2 regions of the Actinoallomurus sp. CA-150999 genome follow, and region 2 is predicted to be linked to the other one. Evidence: riboswitches for the same ligand, from Rfam matches in the RefSeq annotation. Region 2 holds a riboswitch; the other holds the start of a gene.
The links. Region 2 has a riboswitch for thiamine pyrophosphate ahead of ACQP2O_RS21555 (TenA family protein). Riboswitches for the same ligand answer to the same signal wherever they lie in the genome.

Region 1: linked by a shared signal. The riboswitch ahead of ACQP2O_RS00560 (purine-cytosine permease family protein) and the one ahead of ACQP2O_RS21555 (TenA family protein) in region 2 are both predicted to bind thiamine pyrophosphate.

What each region holds. Positions count from the first base shown of each region.
Region 1 is NZ_CP192063.1:102,676-110,566, reverse strand. Features, by position in the region: gene ACQP2O_RS00570 (ATP-binding protein) at 1-418, opposite strand, end outside; gene ACQP2O_RS00565 (PAS domain S-box protein) at 620-2,485, opposite strand; gene ACQP2O_RS00560 (purine-cytosine permease family protein) at 2,704-4,032, opposite strand; TPP riboswitch at 4,023-4,139, opposite strand; gene ACQP2O_RS00555 (rhodanese-like domain-containing protein) at 4,164-4,502, opposite strand; gene ACQP2O_RS00550 (SSI family serine proteinase inhibitor) at 4,545-5,036, shown strand; gene ACQP2O_RS00545 (Fpg/Nei family DNA glycosylase) at 5,307-6,167, opposite strand; gene ACQP2O_RS00540 (CapA family protein) at 6,336-7,352, shown strand; gene ACQP2O_RS00535 (alpha/beta fold hydrolase) at 7,458-7,891, shown strand, end outside.
Region 2 is NZ_CP192063.1:4,610,060-4,617,950, reverse strand. Features, by position in the region: gene ACQP2O_RS21575 (carbohydrate-binding protein) at 1-1,505, opposite strand, end outside; gene ACQP2O_RS21570 (ROK family protein) at 1,670-2,854, shown strand; gene ACQP2O_RS21565 (N-acetyltransferase family protein) at 2,976-3,422, shown strand; gene ACQP2O_RS21560 (SMI1/KNR4 family protein) at 3,457-3,906, shown strand; TPP riboswitch at 3,998-4,096, shown strand; gene ACQP2O_RS21555 (TenA family protein) at 4,157-4,837, shown strand; gene ACQP2O_RS21550 (hypothetical protein) at 4,859-5,965, opposite strand; gene ACQP2O_RS21545 (ATP-binding protein) at 6,118-6,534, opposite strand; gene ACQP2O_RS21540 (helix-turn-helix domain-containing protein) at 6,678-7,889, shown strand.

The DNA.
Region 1 (7,891 bases), 4.5 Mb from region 2:
TCTTCATCGGGTGGATCCCGGGCAGGTGGTGGCCGTTGGCCGACTGGGTGGCGCGGAGGCTGGCCCAGACGGTGGTGCCGTCGTCCTCATGGGAGACGCCCCAGCCCTCCGAGAGCGTCTCGACGATGCTGAGCCCGCGGCCACCGAGCGAGGATAGGGCGGCGCGCGTCCGCCGCGGCTCGGTCATCGAGCCGCCGTCGCTGACGGCCAGTTGGATGAGGTCACCGTCACGGCTCCAGGACACGCGAATCTCCCCGGACGGTAGAGGGCGTGCGTGACGCAGCGCGTTGCTGATGAGCTCGCTGATGATGACGGCCGCGTCGTCCGCGACCTCCTCGTACACACCGGACGCGAGCAGGTCGGCGCACAGGCGCTTTCGCACGCCCGAGACGCTGGACGGCGCATGTGGCAGGAACACGACGCTCGACACCCTCACCTCCCCGGGCACTGGCTCCCGGATACTCCCCGTTACGTGGTCACCCCGGTTACAACCGAAATGCCCGCTTAAAAAACCTGGAAACCGCGCCACAGGAATCTGTTACCAACACCACGTGTAACTGTGACCTCCGCCACGCTGCGAAGATCAGCCCATTTGAGCGGTATGCACCAGTATGACCTGTCACACAGAGTTACCAAATCGGGGGAGGGTGAACCGCATGCAGGTGCCTCCCAGCCCGTCCGCACGCGGGTGTGCGGAGACCTCGCCGTGCTGCGCACGGGCCAGCCGGCGCACGATGTACAGCCCGAGTCCGAGGCCCCCGAAACGACGGCGGTCCCCCGCCTCGCCCTGGACGAAACGCTCGAAGACGCGCTCACGGTCACCGGCGGCGATCCCGATCCCGTCGTCCTCCACCGCCACCACGATGGCGTCGCCGTCGACGCCCGCACGGACCGTGATCACGCCGCCCTCCGGTGAGTACTTCACCGCGTTCTCCAGCAGCTGCCCGACGATGATGTCCGTCGCCATCGAGTCGCCGAGAGCCGACGGCAGGTCCTCGGCGATCTCCAGCTCGACCAGGTGACGCTCGGACACGCCGCGGAAGCCGTACGCCGCGCCGCGCAGCAGCCGCCCCAGGTCGAACGGCTCGCTCGTGACGCTCAGCCCGTTCGGCACCGCGCGGGAGTACAGCAGGTTGTCGACGAGACGGCCGAGGGCGTCCGCGCGGTCGGCGATCGTCGCGACCGCGCGCCGCCGGTCGGCCTCGTCGAGCTTCTCCCACCGGTCGACCAGCGTCTTGGCGAACCCCTGCACGACCGTGATCGGCGTGCGCAGCTCGTGGCTGGTCATGGACAGGAAGAGGTCCTTGGCCGCTTCGAGGGACTTGGCCTCGGTGACGTCACGGAAGTCCACGACCACCTCGTCGTGGCCCTCGATCTCGGTGTGCAGGACGTTCAGCCAGGTGCCGGACTCCAGCTGAATCGTCGACTCTCCGCCCGGAGCCGGCAGCGCGAACGGCAGCGGCCGGCCGATGACCTCCTCGGCGGCGAGGCCGGTGATCGCGTGCGCCGCGGGATTCCACCGCTGGACGACGCCGTCGCGGTCGAGCACCGCGATGCCGTCCGCGCTGGCCTCGATCACCGCCCGCTCGTGCCTGCGCTGCCGGACCACCTCGGCGTAGTTCATGGCGTTGCCGAGGACGACGCCGGCGTGCCCGGCGAACAGCTCGAGGAGCTCCAGCTCGATGTGGCCCGCCTTGCGCCGGGAGAACAGGGCGTACAACGCGCCGTACGGGCTGCCCTGGACGTTCGAGATGCCGACGGCGATCGTGTGCAGGCCATCGAGCTCGGACCAGATCAGGTCACTGAGGCTGCGTGTGTCGGCCGTGGCCAGCATGACCGTACGGCCGGAGCGCAGCAGCTCGCCGACGAGGCTGGAGCGGAGGTCGGCGGTCGCCCCGCGCAGCCGCCGGGGCAGCCCGGTCATGCTGACCAGCCGGAGGGTGTTGGTGGCCTGCTCGATGACGACGAAGCCGGCGGCGTCCGCGCCGGTGAGCTCGATGAGACCCGACGTGACGCGGTCGAGGACCGCCGGGAGCTCCAGCTCGGTGTTGAGGTCGGCCACCACGTCGTTGAGCCGCCGCACGAGACGGATGCGCTCGGCGGTCTGGTGCTGAACGGCCTCGTCCTCCCGCACCGGGCGGTAGAGGCCGACCCAGCCGAGGAACTCACCGTCCTCGCCGCGCATGGCGCTGGCGACCGCCCGGGTGTCGATCAGTCGGCCGTCGCGGTGCAGCCGCCGGGTGAGGAACGAGATGTGGCCGCCCTCGCGGACCCGTTCGAGCACGGCGCGGTGCTCCGCGGTGTGCTCCTCGGGGACGATGCGCATCGGCCGGCCCAGCACTTCCTCCGCCGTCCAGCCGAACATCCGCTCGGCGGCAGGGTTCCACAGCTGGACGGTCTGGTCGGCCCCCAACGCGATCATCGCGTCGGCGGAGGAGGCCACCGCCGCCCGCATCATCGCGTCAGACGAGCTCACGCGGCCCATAGTGCCACCCGCGCCGCGTCCCTATGCGAAGGTCAGCACCAATCCACACTTGCGGCATCGTTTCTGGTTGGGCGCCGTCTGCACCCAGTCGTGATCACACTGCGCCATCGTGATCGCCTCCCGCCACTCCGTATCCCCATCATGACGGGCGCGACGACGCCGTGACGTGCGATTGGGGCTCTTCTTCCCCAACCAACCAACCCCGACCGACCTCCCGGTCATCGGCGAATGAGGCCGATGGCGCCGGTGACCGCCGCCGCGACGGCGAAGGACAGGAGCGAGGCGCTCATCCAGTCCGCCGGAGTGAAGTGCAGCGTGCTCTGCACGTGCGTCCACATCCGCGACCACCATCCGACCTGACCGGGGTTGATGAGCTGGTACGTCGCGATGCCCGCCGCCCACGCGACGACCATCCCCCAGCGGGCGGGCGCCCGGCCGGAGACGTCCCAGCCACGCCGTCCGGTGAAGCAGAAGAAGTCCACGGCCAGCACGCCGAGCATCGGTACGAACACCGACCCGATCAGCGTGAGGAAGCCCGAGTAGTTGTTCATGTTCAGGACGAGGGCGAGCAGCGTCGTCAGGGCGCCCAGCGCGATGGTGAGCAGCCGCCGGTCCACGCGGGGCACGAGGTTCTGGATCGAAACCGCGGTCGAGTAGACGTTCGCGAACGACTGGTCGACCTCACGCAGGACGAACACGGCGAAGAACAGCGTGCCGAGGGCGACGTGCTGGAACGGGCCGAACACCTTGGACGAGTCGCCGGCGACCAGGGCGAGCGCCAGCAGGCCCAGGACGTACGCGACGACCTGCGTCAGCCCGTACGCCACGCTCGCGGCACCGAACGCCGCCCGCTCGGAGCGGGAGTGCCGCGTGTAGTCGGCCGCCATGGGCACCCAGGAGATGGAGACGGCCAGCGCGGCGTCCGCGCCGATCCAGAAGTGGCTCCACGACCCGTGGGTGAGGTTCGGCAGGGGCTGGCGGACGAGCTGCACGTAGAAGTAGGCGAGGGCCAGGACGACCGCCGCGGTGACGTACCGGCGCAGGACCCGGACGGAGCCGAGCGGCCAAATGGTCAGCACGGTCGTGATCACGCCGGCGACGATGACGTACGCCCAGTGCGGGCCGCCACCGAAGAGTTCCTTGGCCGCACCCGCGATCGTGACCAGCTCGAAGGTTCCCCAGCCGATCATCTGCAGGATGTTCATCACGGTGGGGATGTACGAGAGGCGCGTGCCGAACAGGCCGCGCAGCATCATCATCGCCGGGACGCCGGCGCGGGTGCCCGACACGGCCGCCAGCCCGAGCATGATCCCGCCGATCACGGTGCCGACGATCATTGCCACGATCCCGGCGACGATGGGCAGCCGGGGGTTGCCCTGGGCGTCCGGCGCGAGCACCGAGTAGGCGCCGGAGAAGGCGAGAAGGCTCACGCCCAGGTTGGCCCAGAAGGCGCTCTGGTCCCAGAAGCTGAGGACCTTGGGGGCGGGCTGGTCGAGGGTGTACGGGGCCTCGTTGTCGAGAGGACGTTCGTCGACGGCAGTGCTCAAGGCACACTCCCTACGCCGGCATTACCCGGTCAGGTTCGAGCGGTCGGCGGCACGTGCGTAGCCGCCCTCTCAGCCCGGTCGTCGCCCGAGCTCCCGCGAGGTCTGAACTTTTCCGCCGTTAATGTACCTCGTCAGGCGACGTATGGCTCGCTGCCCGATTCACTGACCATCGGACGGCCCGCCGCCACCCAGGCGTGCATGCCGCCCGAGACGTTCGCGGTCTTCCAGCCGGCGTTGTTGAACGCCATGACCACCGACGCCGACCGGGCCCCCGACCGGCAGATGACGAAGACGTCCTCGCCGGTGGGCACCTCGGACGCGCGGGCGCCGAGCTGGCTGAGGGGGATGTGGATCGCGCGAGGCGCGTGCCCGGCCTGCCATTCGTCCAGTTCGCGCACGTCCAGGAGGTATGCGTCGTCCGGAACCTTGGCGACCTCAACGGCGGGAACCTGGTCCCTGAAGGCATTCACAAGTCAACGGAACCACGAGCCGGCGCCCGGCGTCGAATCGTCATGAGGCAATCTCTAACCAGACTGGGACCAGCGGCCGTCGCCATCCCCGGCATCGCCGCCGCCCTGTTGCTGGGCGGTTGCGGCAGCGGGCAGGACAACGCGACGGTCAAGCCGAGCGGGCCGTCCACCCCTGGATCATCGGCGCCGGGGCGGGCGGGAAAGACCCGGCTGACCATCACCGTGCGCGACTCGCAGACGGCGCAGGCCAAGACGCGGACGCTCACCTGCGACCCTGTCGGCGGCGACCTGGCCAAGGCCAAGGAGGCGTGCGCTGCGCTCACCGCGGCGGGCGCGGCGGGCCAGGACCCGTTCGCCCCGACGCCGAAGAACGTGATGTGCACCCAGATCTACGGCGGCCCCGAGACCGCCACGGTCACGGGCACCTGGAACGGCAAGAAGGTCGACTCGACGTTCAGCCGCAAGAACGGCTGCGAGATCAAGCGGTGGGGCACCCTGGGCGTGCTGTTCGGTCCGCACCCGCCGGTCCGCTGAGCACGGACCTCCGACGCTCCGGCAGGGCCGCGGCCGTCCGCTGACACGGTCGACGTCGGCCCGCGAGGGCGGCGGCCACGCGCTGACGTACGGTCCGGCAGCCCGCTGAGGAGTCTGGGATCGTGGATCGGCAGGCGCATCGCCCGAGGCGGGCCGAGGGGGTGTTGTCAGGCGTGTTCATTGAGGTTGAACGATTTTCAGCTTCAATCAACCCCCTGACACGAGGTGCCCGGCTCCGGCGATGACGTGCTGCCGCTCGCCGCGCGCGGCCTACTTGAGCAGGCGGGACATCCGGCGGTCGGCCAGGGGCTTGCCGCCCGTCTGGCAGGTCGGGCAGTACTGCAGGGCGGAGTCCGCGAACGACACCTCTTTGATCGTGTCGCCGCACACCGGGCACTTCTGACCTGCCCGGCCGTGCACCCGCAGGCCCTCCTTCTTCTCGCCCTTGAGGTCCTTGGCCGCCAGGCCGCGGGAGCGCTCGACGGCATCGCCGAGCGTACGGACGATCGCGTCGTACAGCGTCGCGACGTCCTCGTCCGTGAAGCTCGCCGCCAGCTTGAACGGCGACATCCGCGCCACGTGCAGGACCTCGTCGGAGTAGGCGTTGCCGATGCCGGCGATCACGCTCTGGTCGCGCAGCAGTCCCTTGATCTGGGTGCGCCGGCCGTCGAGGATGCCCTTCAGCGTGTCCGCGGTGAAACCGTCGGCGAGCGGGTCCGGGCCGAGCGAGGCGACACCTGGGACCTCCGCGGCGTCGCGCACGACGTAGACCGCGAGCCGCTTCTGGGTGCCCGCCTCGGTCAGGTCGAACCCGGATCCGTCGTCGAGGTGCACCCGGAGGGCCAGCGGGCCCTTGCCCGGCCGGGGCGGCGCCGGCGGCAACGCGTCCTTCCAGCGCAGCCAGCCCGCGCGAGACAGGTGGAAGACCAGGTGCAGGCCGTCGACGTCCAGGTCGATGAACTTACCGTGGCGTGCGACCCCGGTGACGGTCAGGCCGTTCAGCGCGGTGATCGGCGGATCGTACGTCTTCAACGACGAGATGGCGGCCACGTCGATCCGCGCGATCGCCCGCCCGACGGCGTGCTCGCGCAGGAAGGCGGCGAGGGACTCCACCTCCGGCAGCTCCGGCATGGTCCCAGGGTACGGCTCCGTCCACAGGCTGTGGACGATCGCCGCAAGGCCGCCCGGAGAACATCGCGGCCGGGCCGCTCGGGAGAACTGCGCCTCGATCGTCGGGCGGGACCTTCGGCCCTTGGCCGGGCGCGGCCCGCACGGCGATCCTGATAGGGGGAGTCCGGCGTGGCCATCACCGTCGCCCTGGGCGGCGACACGATGCTGGGACGCGGGGTCGCGGAGCGAATCGCCGCGTCGGGCCCGTACGGGCTGTTCGCCGACGAGGTGCGGCGGACGTTCCGCTCCGCCGACCTGTCGCTGATCAACCTCGAGTGCTGTATTTCCGCGCGCGGCCACCCCTGGCCGGCCCCCGGTAAACCGTTCCACTTCCGCGCCCCGCCGCGAGCCGTCGACACCCTCACAGACCTGGGGATCGACGGCGTGACGCTGGCCAACAACCACGCACTGGACTACGGCCACGAGGCTCTGACGGACACGCTCGCGCACCTGACCCACGCGGGCATCCGGGCCGTCGGCGCGGGACCCGACCTGCCGCGGGCGCGCGAACCCGCCCTCTTCCACCTCGGGGACGCCCGCGTGGCCGTCCTCGGCGTCACCGACCATCCGTCCGACTTCGCCGCCGGCGACCGCCCCGGGGTCGCGTACGCCGACCTGCGCCGCGAGGTCCCGGCCTGGCTCACCGACCGGATCCACGCGCTGGCCGCCGACGGGGTCCTCGTGCTCGTGCTGGCGCACTGGGGCCCGAACATGACCACCGAGCCCCTTCGCTACGTACGGACGGCGGCGCGGGCGCTGGTCGACGCCGGGGCGACGCTGGTCGCCGGGCACTCCGCGCATGTCTTCCACGGCGTGGGCGGCCGCGTCCTGTACGACCTCGGCGACCTCATCGACGACTACGCCGTGGACCCGGTATTGCGGAACGATCTGGGTCTCATGTTCCACGTGAAACTGGAGGGGCGTCGGATCGCCCGGCTGACCGCCGTCCCGCTGACGCTCGAGTACGCCCGTACCCGTCTCGCCACCGGTGCCGACCACGCCTGGATCCACAAGCGGTTCGCCGCCGCCTGCGCGGCGTTCGGCACCACCGTCACCGAGGAGGAGGACGGACGGCTCGCCGTGGCAGGCCCCGTACCGGATGAATGGCCGGAGGGCCGCCCCACGGCGCCGCCATCAACGCCGTGAGCTCCGTCGATCCGGCCCCTCGCTTTGACGATGCCTTCACCATGACCGAAACTGTTGTTAGGGGCCACCGTAAAGAGCTGGGAGCGGCAACGGGCGGAGGTGGCCATGTCGTTCACGGAAATCACCAAGGTGCTGGGCAGGCACACCTGGTGGCCGAACGTATCTCCTGACGGGGCGGGGCCGAACGCGGGGCCGCCGGATCTCCGGACGCCGACGGTCACCGCCGATGACGGCGTCCGGCTGCACGTCGAGGTACAGGAGGCCGCCGAGGCCAGGGTGACCGTCGTCTTCTGCCACGGGTTCCTGCTCAACTCCACCAGCTGGCACGTCCAGCGGGACGCGCTGGCCGGCCGGGCCCGCGCCGTGCTCTGGGACCTCCGCGGGCACGGCCGATCCGGCTGGGGGGATCCGCCGAACGCCACCATCGACCAACTGGGCCGCGATCTGTACTCGGTGCTCGAGGCGGCCGCACGGGAGGGGCCGGTCGTCCTGGTCGGCCACTCGATGGGCGGCATGGCGATCCTGGGGCTCGCCGAGGC
Region 2 (7,891 bases):
CCGATCGGGTCGCCGACACCGACCGGGCCGGCGGACAGGTTGGACAGCAGGAGGTTCCGGGTCTCCGTGCTCATCATCACGTCCGTGAAGGGCCACACGCCGAGGGCGCCGGCCAGGCGTGACGTGTAGAGGAACTCATCCCACTTGGACCGCTCGAACCGGTCGTTGGAGACCCGGGCGTTGGTCACGTTGCCGTACAGCGTGCTCTGCAGGTAGTCCTGCGCCAGTGCCATGCAGTACTGGATGTCGAGGCCGTTGGCCGCCGCGGCCTTGGCCATGTTGCCGAGGAACGCTGCGCGGTCGGTGAGGTTGAAGTCGGGCTGCGCGCCCGCGCACAGCCAGTCCTGCTCGTAGGTGTCGACCCCGGACGACTTGAGGTAGCTCATCCGGTCGTTCCAGTACGCCGGGTCGGTGATCACGTTCCCGGACATCGTGTACTGGCTCCGGTACGGGCTGGACGGGTCGATCCACCGGGCATGGGTGATCATGGGTACGCCGACGCTCTTCTGGAACGAGGCGAGGCCGTTCGGGAACAGAGTGTGTTCCGCCTCATAGCGGTACTCACCGTCCGGCTTGTCGTTCCAGCCGGCGTTCGGGCCCTTCGGGTACCACCAACTGTCCAGTTGCAGGTTCCCCATGGGCAGGCCCTTGCTCTTCCAGTCGTTCTGGACCGCCCGCAGCGTGCCCTCGTAACCGAGGTTGGAGTCGTACTTGTAGTAATAGGAGGCGCCGTTGTCGGTCCAGTAGCCGAGCTTGGCGAGGGTGTTCGTGGAGCTCTGCGCCGGCCGGTGCTTGCCGGACAGGCCGGTCAGGGTGTTGCCCCAGGTGTCGTACACGCCGTTGATACTGGTGCCGTACGCCAGGATGCTCTTCTGGGTGAACCCGGCCGGCAGGCTACCGACCCCCGAGGAGACGGTGCTGGTCAGCGCGCCGTTCACGAACTTCACGACCCCGGTTGTGAAGTTCGAGGCGGGAGAGAGCATGTAGCCGCTGTGGGAGGCGTCGAACGCCAGGTACGGGCTGAAGCCCGGGTCGCCCGAGGCGTCGAGTCGGTGTCCCGCGAAGCAGCCGTTGAAGCTCTCGTTGTGCGGCAGCGAGGGCCGCGACGACAGCGCGGGGAACGGATCGGCGTTGGCCGCCGCCTGCCGGTACGTGGTGCTGAAGAGCACCACCGGTCTGTTGTCGTAGGTCCGGATGCCGCTGCTCCGCGCCGCGCCGCCGGCCGTGTAGTCGAAGTCGGTCTCGTGGTAGGCGCCCACGCCGTCCCGGCCGCGGACGGTCTTGATGTTGCTCGCGGAGGCGCCGACCGAACCACCGAAGTGGTAGCGCGGTGCGCTGGTGTCGATGGTGTAACCGCCGTCGGCGTGCACCGTCGCCGTGGCGCCCGCCGTGGGCGTGGCGGCGCCGGCGGGTTCTGTGGCGAGCGCCAGGCTCACCGGGAGGGTGACCGCGAGCGCGCAGGCGATCGCGGTACGCCGAAGAGATCTCCGTACTGGCTTACTCATGGCTCTCCGTCGGGTCCAGGGGCCCCTCGGCTGCGCGCATATGGGGGTTTTTGTGAAGTTAAAACGCGATTTCTGCCGTGTCAACAGACTGATAAGCGCCACATTCGGCCTTATTATGCTGAGTAAGTGACAGAATTGGTGAACCCGCATGTGTAGGGGGCGCCATGAGCGCAGCCAGGTCTCGATCGCACCGCGCCTACAACCTCGACCGCGTAGTCGCGGCGGTGCGTGAGCGCGGATCGGTCACCCGGGCGGATCTCGAGCGGATGACCGAGCTGTCGCGCGCGACCGTGGCCGTGCTGGTCGCGCGGCTCATCGACGACGGCGTCCTGCGCGAGTTGCCCGCAGCCGAGAAAGCCGGGACGGGTCCGGGCCGGCCGCCCGCCCGGCTGGCGCTGACCGAGTCGGCGGGCCTCGTCGCCGGCATGGCCTTCGGGCACGGCGACCTCCGGGTCGCGGTGGCCACGTTGTCGGGCGACGTCGCCGCCGAGCGCCACGTACGGCTCGCGGTGGACATCTCCGTGGGCGCGGCCCTCGACACCGCTGCCAGTGAATTGAGCGGAATATTGCGCGAAATCGGCCATCCGAGAGAGGACATCGACAACGTCGTCCTCGGCCTGCCCGCCCCGCTCGACCGGCGCACCGGCCGCGTGCTGGTCAACAACATCCTGCCCGGATGGGTCGACCTGGATCCCGCAGCCGGCCTCGAAGAGCGTGTCCATCGGCCGGTGTTCACGGAGAACGCCGTCAACCTCGGCGCCATCGGCGAGCTGACCTACGGAGCGGGCGCCGGCGTACGCGACCTGGTGTTCGTCAAGGTCTCGACCGGCGTCGGCGCCGGGCTGATCTTCGATGGACGCCTGTACCGGGGCGTCAGCGGCTACGCGGGCGAACTGGGCCACGTGCAGGTCGAGGCGAACGGTCTGCTGTGCCGGTGCGGCAGCCGCGGCTGCCTGGAGACCCTGGTCTCGACGCCGAACATCATCGCCGCCCTCCAGCCGATGCACGCGGATCCGCTCACCATCGCCGACGTGATCCGGCTGCTGGAGGCGGGAGACTCGGGAGCCGTCCGCGTCGTCGGCGACGCAGGACGCACCATCGGCCGGACGCTGGCCGACATGTGCAACGTGCTCAACCCCGAGGTGATCATCGTCGGCGGCGAACTCGGCCTGCCGAACGGCGTGCTCGCCGACGGCATCCGCGAAATGATCACGCGCTACGCCCAGCCGGGGGTGGCGCGGGCGGTGACCGTGACAACCGGGGCCCTGGAGAACCACGCCGAACTTCTCGGCGCGATCGCCCTCGCCGTCCGCCGCACCGGCAATATTGGTTCTTCTCTTTCGTCGTGAAGTGGCCGTGTTCCGGCAGACCGCTCGTCCTTACGCTCGGACGCCTGGGCCTGTCCGCGTCGCCGGCCGTACGCGGGAAGCGTCCGTCGACCTCCGGCCCGCTCGACCTGACAGGAGACCGATGATCACCATCCGCAAACTCGTTCCGTCCGACAGGGCCGCCTGGGAGGACCTGTTCCGCGGCTACATCGACTTCTACGAGCGCGTGGAACCCGCCGAGATGTACGAGCAGGCGTGGCGCGAGTTCCTGGCGGACACGCGCATGCACGCCCTCGGCGCGACGCTGGACGGCCGGCTCATCGGCATCGTGCACTTCCTCCCTCACGCCAGCACGTCGATTCCCGACGCCGACGTCTGCTACCTGCAGGACCTGTTCACCGCGCCGGAGGCCCGGGGAATGGGCGTGGGACGTGCCCTGATCGCGGCCGTGACCGACTGGGCCAAGGCCCACGACTGCGCCCGCGTGTACTGGCACACCCACGAGTCGAACGCCACGGCGCGGCGCCTGTACGACAAGGTGGCGGAGAACCGCGGCTTCATCCAGTACCGGATCGACCTGCCGCGCTAGGCTCCGATTCCTGCAGACGGCGAGAGAGCCTGGGATGTGGCGAGACCTGATCGAGCGGCTGTACGACGATGCCGAGTTCGCCGATCCCGCGTCCGACGCGGGCATCGATCAGATCGAGCGGCGGCTGGGGCAGCCGGCTCCGGAGGAGCTGCGACGGCTGCTGCGGGAGACCGACGGTGTGCGGGCCGACTACGGGTCCTGCCTGGTGTGGTCGGTGCAGGAGATCATCGAGCAGAACACCGAATTCCGGGAGAGCGCCGACTTCGCCCAGCTGTACATGTCGTTCGACCAGCTCATGTTCATAGGGGACAACGGCGGCGGAGATCGGTTCGCGTACGTCCGGGTCCCGGCGGGACGACCCGACGACCTGTTCGTGTGGGACCACGAGACCGACGAACGCCTATGGGCCGCCCGATCGCTGCAGGACTACCTCGAGCGCCGGGCAGTCGCGGACGGTGACGACTGGTACAGGAAGGCCCTCTGAGGACGACCGCCCTCGGGCGCTATCCGTGTGACGCCCGACCCGCAAGGTGGCAGCGGCGGGTGGTCATGTCCAGCCGGTTGTTGTTACGGTCGGCGGTGACGCGGGGTGCCCGGGGCGAATCCGGGCTGAGATCACACCCGTCGAACCTGATCTAGCTAGGACTAGCGAAGGGACGTCACCAGTGACCAGAGCTTCCTGGTGTTGCTCGAACGTCCTCGCCTCGCCGTCCGGTGACCGCTGAGAGGACCCGATGTTCTGCGACGACGTGTGGAAGCGCTCGGCCCGCCTGATCCGCGCGATCCACGAGCACCCGTTCAACACCGCACTCAGCGCCGGCACGCTCGACCGTGAACGGTTCGCATTCTACATCGTGCAAGACGCCCGCTATCTGGAGGCGTTCTCCCGGGCACTCGCGGTCGCGTCCGCGCGGGCCACCGACACCGACGACGCGGTCTTCTTCGCCGAGAGCGCGCACGCCGCGCTGGCGGCGGAGCGTACGCTGCACGCCGGCTACATCGAGGAGTTCGGCCTGACCGCCGACGACCTGGCGGGCATCGACACCTCCCCGACCTGCCTCGGTTACTCGTCGTTCCTGCAGGCGACGGCCCTCGCCGACCCGTACCCGGTGCTCGCGGCGGCCGTGCTGCCGTGCTTCTGGGTCTACCAGGACGTCGGCACGGCCCTGCTCGAGAACACGGCCGGTGTCGAGAACCACCCCTACCGCGCCTGGATCGCGACCTACTCCGACCCGGCCTTCGCCGAATCGACCGAACGCGCGAAGGCCATCACCGACCGCCTGGCGGCGACGACCGACGCGGCCACGCGAGAGGGCATGGCCCGCGCCTTCTTCCGCGCCACCGAGTACGAGTGGATGTTCTGGGACAGCGCCTGGCGCCGCGAAACCTGGCCCACCGCCCAGTGGCTCAAGTAGTTCCTCGCCGAACTCGTTGGATCACTCGTCGACATCCGATTCGCGGAAAACAGGCAACCGGAGTCGGTATCCGACCGTTCGAGCGAACCAGGCGAAGAAATCATTGGCGGGGTCGAACCCGGCCTGTGCGGCTTCGCTCCATTCGGCGCGTCGCAGTACGGCGAGGTATCGGTCGACCAGCCGTTCTCGATGGTCTGGAGTCATGGCAAGGCGATCGGGCGATGCCTGGGCAAGATGGTCGGCGATGCCTGCGGCAGCGAGATAGCGATCCAGATTCGGTGTCTGGCCGACGAGGTGACCGACATAGGCATTCAGAACGATGCGGATCGGAGGGTAGCCCTCCCAGGTCATCCCCATCCCGCCACAGTCAGCCATGATTCCGAGCAGGCGGCCGGAGTGATCGATCAATTCGTCGTCCGCGTCGGGCGAAGTGATCGCTTCGTGGAGATGAGCCGCCGTCGCGACCTTGCCCGCGAAGTAGCCGTTGAGGTAGTCGCCGTCGCACGCCTGCCGCAGCAGCCAGGACCGGGCTCGGCGAACGCCCGCCGTACAGAGTGCTTCGACGAGATAGACCCGTCCCCAGCCCGCGGCTCGTTGGGCGAGCCAGAGCAATGCGTCTGTGCCGTCTCTGCGACGTTTCAACGCATCGGCGGCGAGCGGGCTGAACTTGTCGGTGAGCAGGCCGATGATCCGGATCAGCTCGATGTCGTCATCCGCCCAGCCGGTGGCCAGCAGCGCCAGTCCGATCAGGACAGAGCAGCGATCAGGGCTGTTCCGAACCAACCATCGCCCCGTCTCCTGAACCCTCTCACGGTCGGCCCGCAGCGCCGCCGCGGCGATGTGCTCATTGCGGTGAATCGGGACGTCTATCTCGTGGAAGGCCCAGGTCAGCTCGCCGGGGCCGGCCTCCGCGCGTGCGAAGTAAGCATCCAGGGTGGCCGCAGCATCCATGCCTCGCCGACGCGGGTCATCGCAGGAAGGCGACTTTCGTCGATGCTGTTCGTCGTCGGGGTACGGCTCGCCGTCACGAGGCAGTGGAGCCTCGGGATTCAAATGATGGAGCCGTAGCGCATGGTCGTACAGGCTCAGCTGGTCTCCGAGCGGTCCACGCCCGGCCGTCTCGCTCACCGGCGGACGGTGGACTCGATTCTCTCGATCATGCGGACAAGCATGCCAGAAGAACGCGAATCCGCCACCAGGTGATCGGTGACAGATGGAGCAAGACCTTCAGCGCCCGTAACCCCGCCACATACGGAACCGTGAAATGCCGTACTCCGCGTCTACGGGAGTGAGACCTCGAACCACACCGTACGGCCGCGTTGATCGCCGGACACCCCCCACCGACCTCCGGTGAGAACATCCAGCATTCGGAGCCCCCGGCCGGTCTCCGCCCCTGGTCCGCGATCGATCATTCTCGGGACGCCGCACGACGACCCCGCGTCCGACACCGTCACGCGGAGCGCCTGACGCTGAGTTAACACGGCGACCGTGATGCGCCCCGGGTGTCCGGCGGAGTCGAGTACGGCCGAGTCCGAGTGCCTGAGGGCGTTGGTGACGAGTTCGACACCCAGCAGGACGATGTCGTCCGCGAGCGCCCGGTACTCGCTGGGAAGGACGTCACGCAGCCAGCGTCGTACGTTCCGCACTTCCCGGGCCATGGCCGGAACCTCCAGGGTTCCAATGATCACTGCCGCCATTCGTCCGTGCTCCTCCACATCTGCCCTGGGACGATCCCCCGAATCGGTTGCCGGGCGTCGCCGTCGGTGAGCAAGCTTGTGACAAGAGCACTGGTCCGTAGTTTCAAAGACCTTTGAAATCGTTCCGGAATGAAGGCCGCACCATGCAGGACGATGACCGCGTCGGAAGCAGAGTCGCTGCCCTCCGAAAAATGCGAGGGATTACCGGCCGTCGGCTCGCACATAATGCCCATATTTCCTACAGCTTGCTGACAAAAGTCGAAGCCGGCCATGTCGCCGCATCACCTGCGTTCATCGCGGCGGTCGCGCGGGCGCTCGGAGTCGAGATCACCCGGATCACCGGCCAGCCGTACGACGACCCTCAGAGTCGTGCGGATCAGTTGCAGGCGACAATCCACCCGCTTCGCCGCGCGCTGCTCACGTACGACCTGCCGGCCGACCTCGACGCGCTACCTCGGCCAGTCGAGGATCTCCGACGGGAGGTCGCGCATGTCTCACTGCTCGGCCGTCGAGCACGTTATCTCGAGCTCGGAAAGACACTGCCCGCCCTCCTCGACGAGCTGTCCGCCGCCATCGCCGAAGCCGACGACCGCAGCCGTCCGGGCCTGTACGCCCTGCTCGCCGAGGCGTACGGCGGAGTCTCCGCACTGGGCCAGTTGCTCGGCCACCTCGACCTGCGGGTGCTAACGCTCGACCGCATCGAATGGGCAGCACGGCAGTCTCAGGATCATCTCCGGGTTGCTCGGACGAACTGGTCTCGCGGAGCGTCTCTGCTCGGTGTCGGCGCTTACGACCAGGGACTGGCCCTGATGGAGCGCACCCGCCGCGACCTCGGCGACGACGCAGGCCGGATGGACGAGGCGACGTTGAGCGTCTACGGCTCGTTGCATCTACGCTCGGCGATCCTCGCGGCACGGGCGAATCGACGCCGCACCGCCGATGACCACCTCGCCGAGGCTCGCGGCATCGCCACACTCGTGCGCCCGGACGCCAACCACTACGGCATGGAATTCGGACCTGCCAACGTCGGGATCCATGAGGTATCGGCCGCCATCGAAGGCTCGGAGGGCACGCTCGCCATCGAACGAGCCGAGCGGGCCGAACGGACCGGATTGACTACGCTTCTTCCTCCGGTCCGCCTCGGCCACTACCGCATCGAACTCGCCCGCGCGTGGCTCTACCACGGCGACCGCCGTCGCGCTCTCAGCACGCTGCAGAGCGCTCGGCGGATCGCTCCTCAGCAGGTCCGCTACCACCCACTCGTCCGAGAGACCGTGCACGCCATCGCCCACTCCGAGCCGCGCCCAACCGACGACCTGCGCTCACTCGCCTCCTGGCTCGCCATCGATCGCTAGCG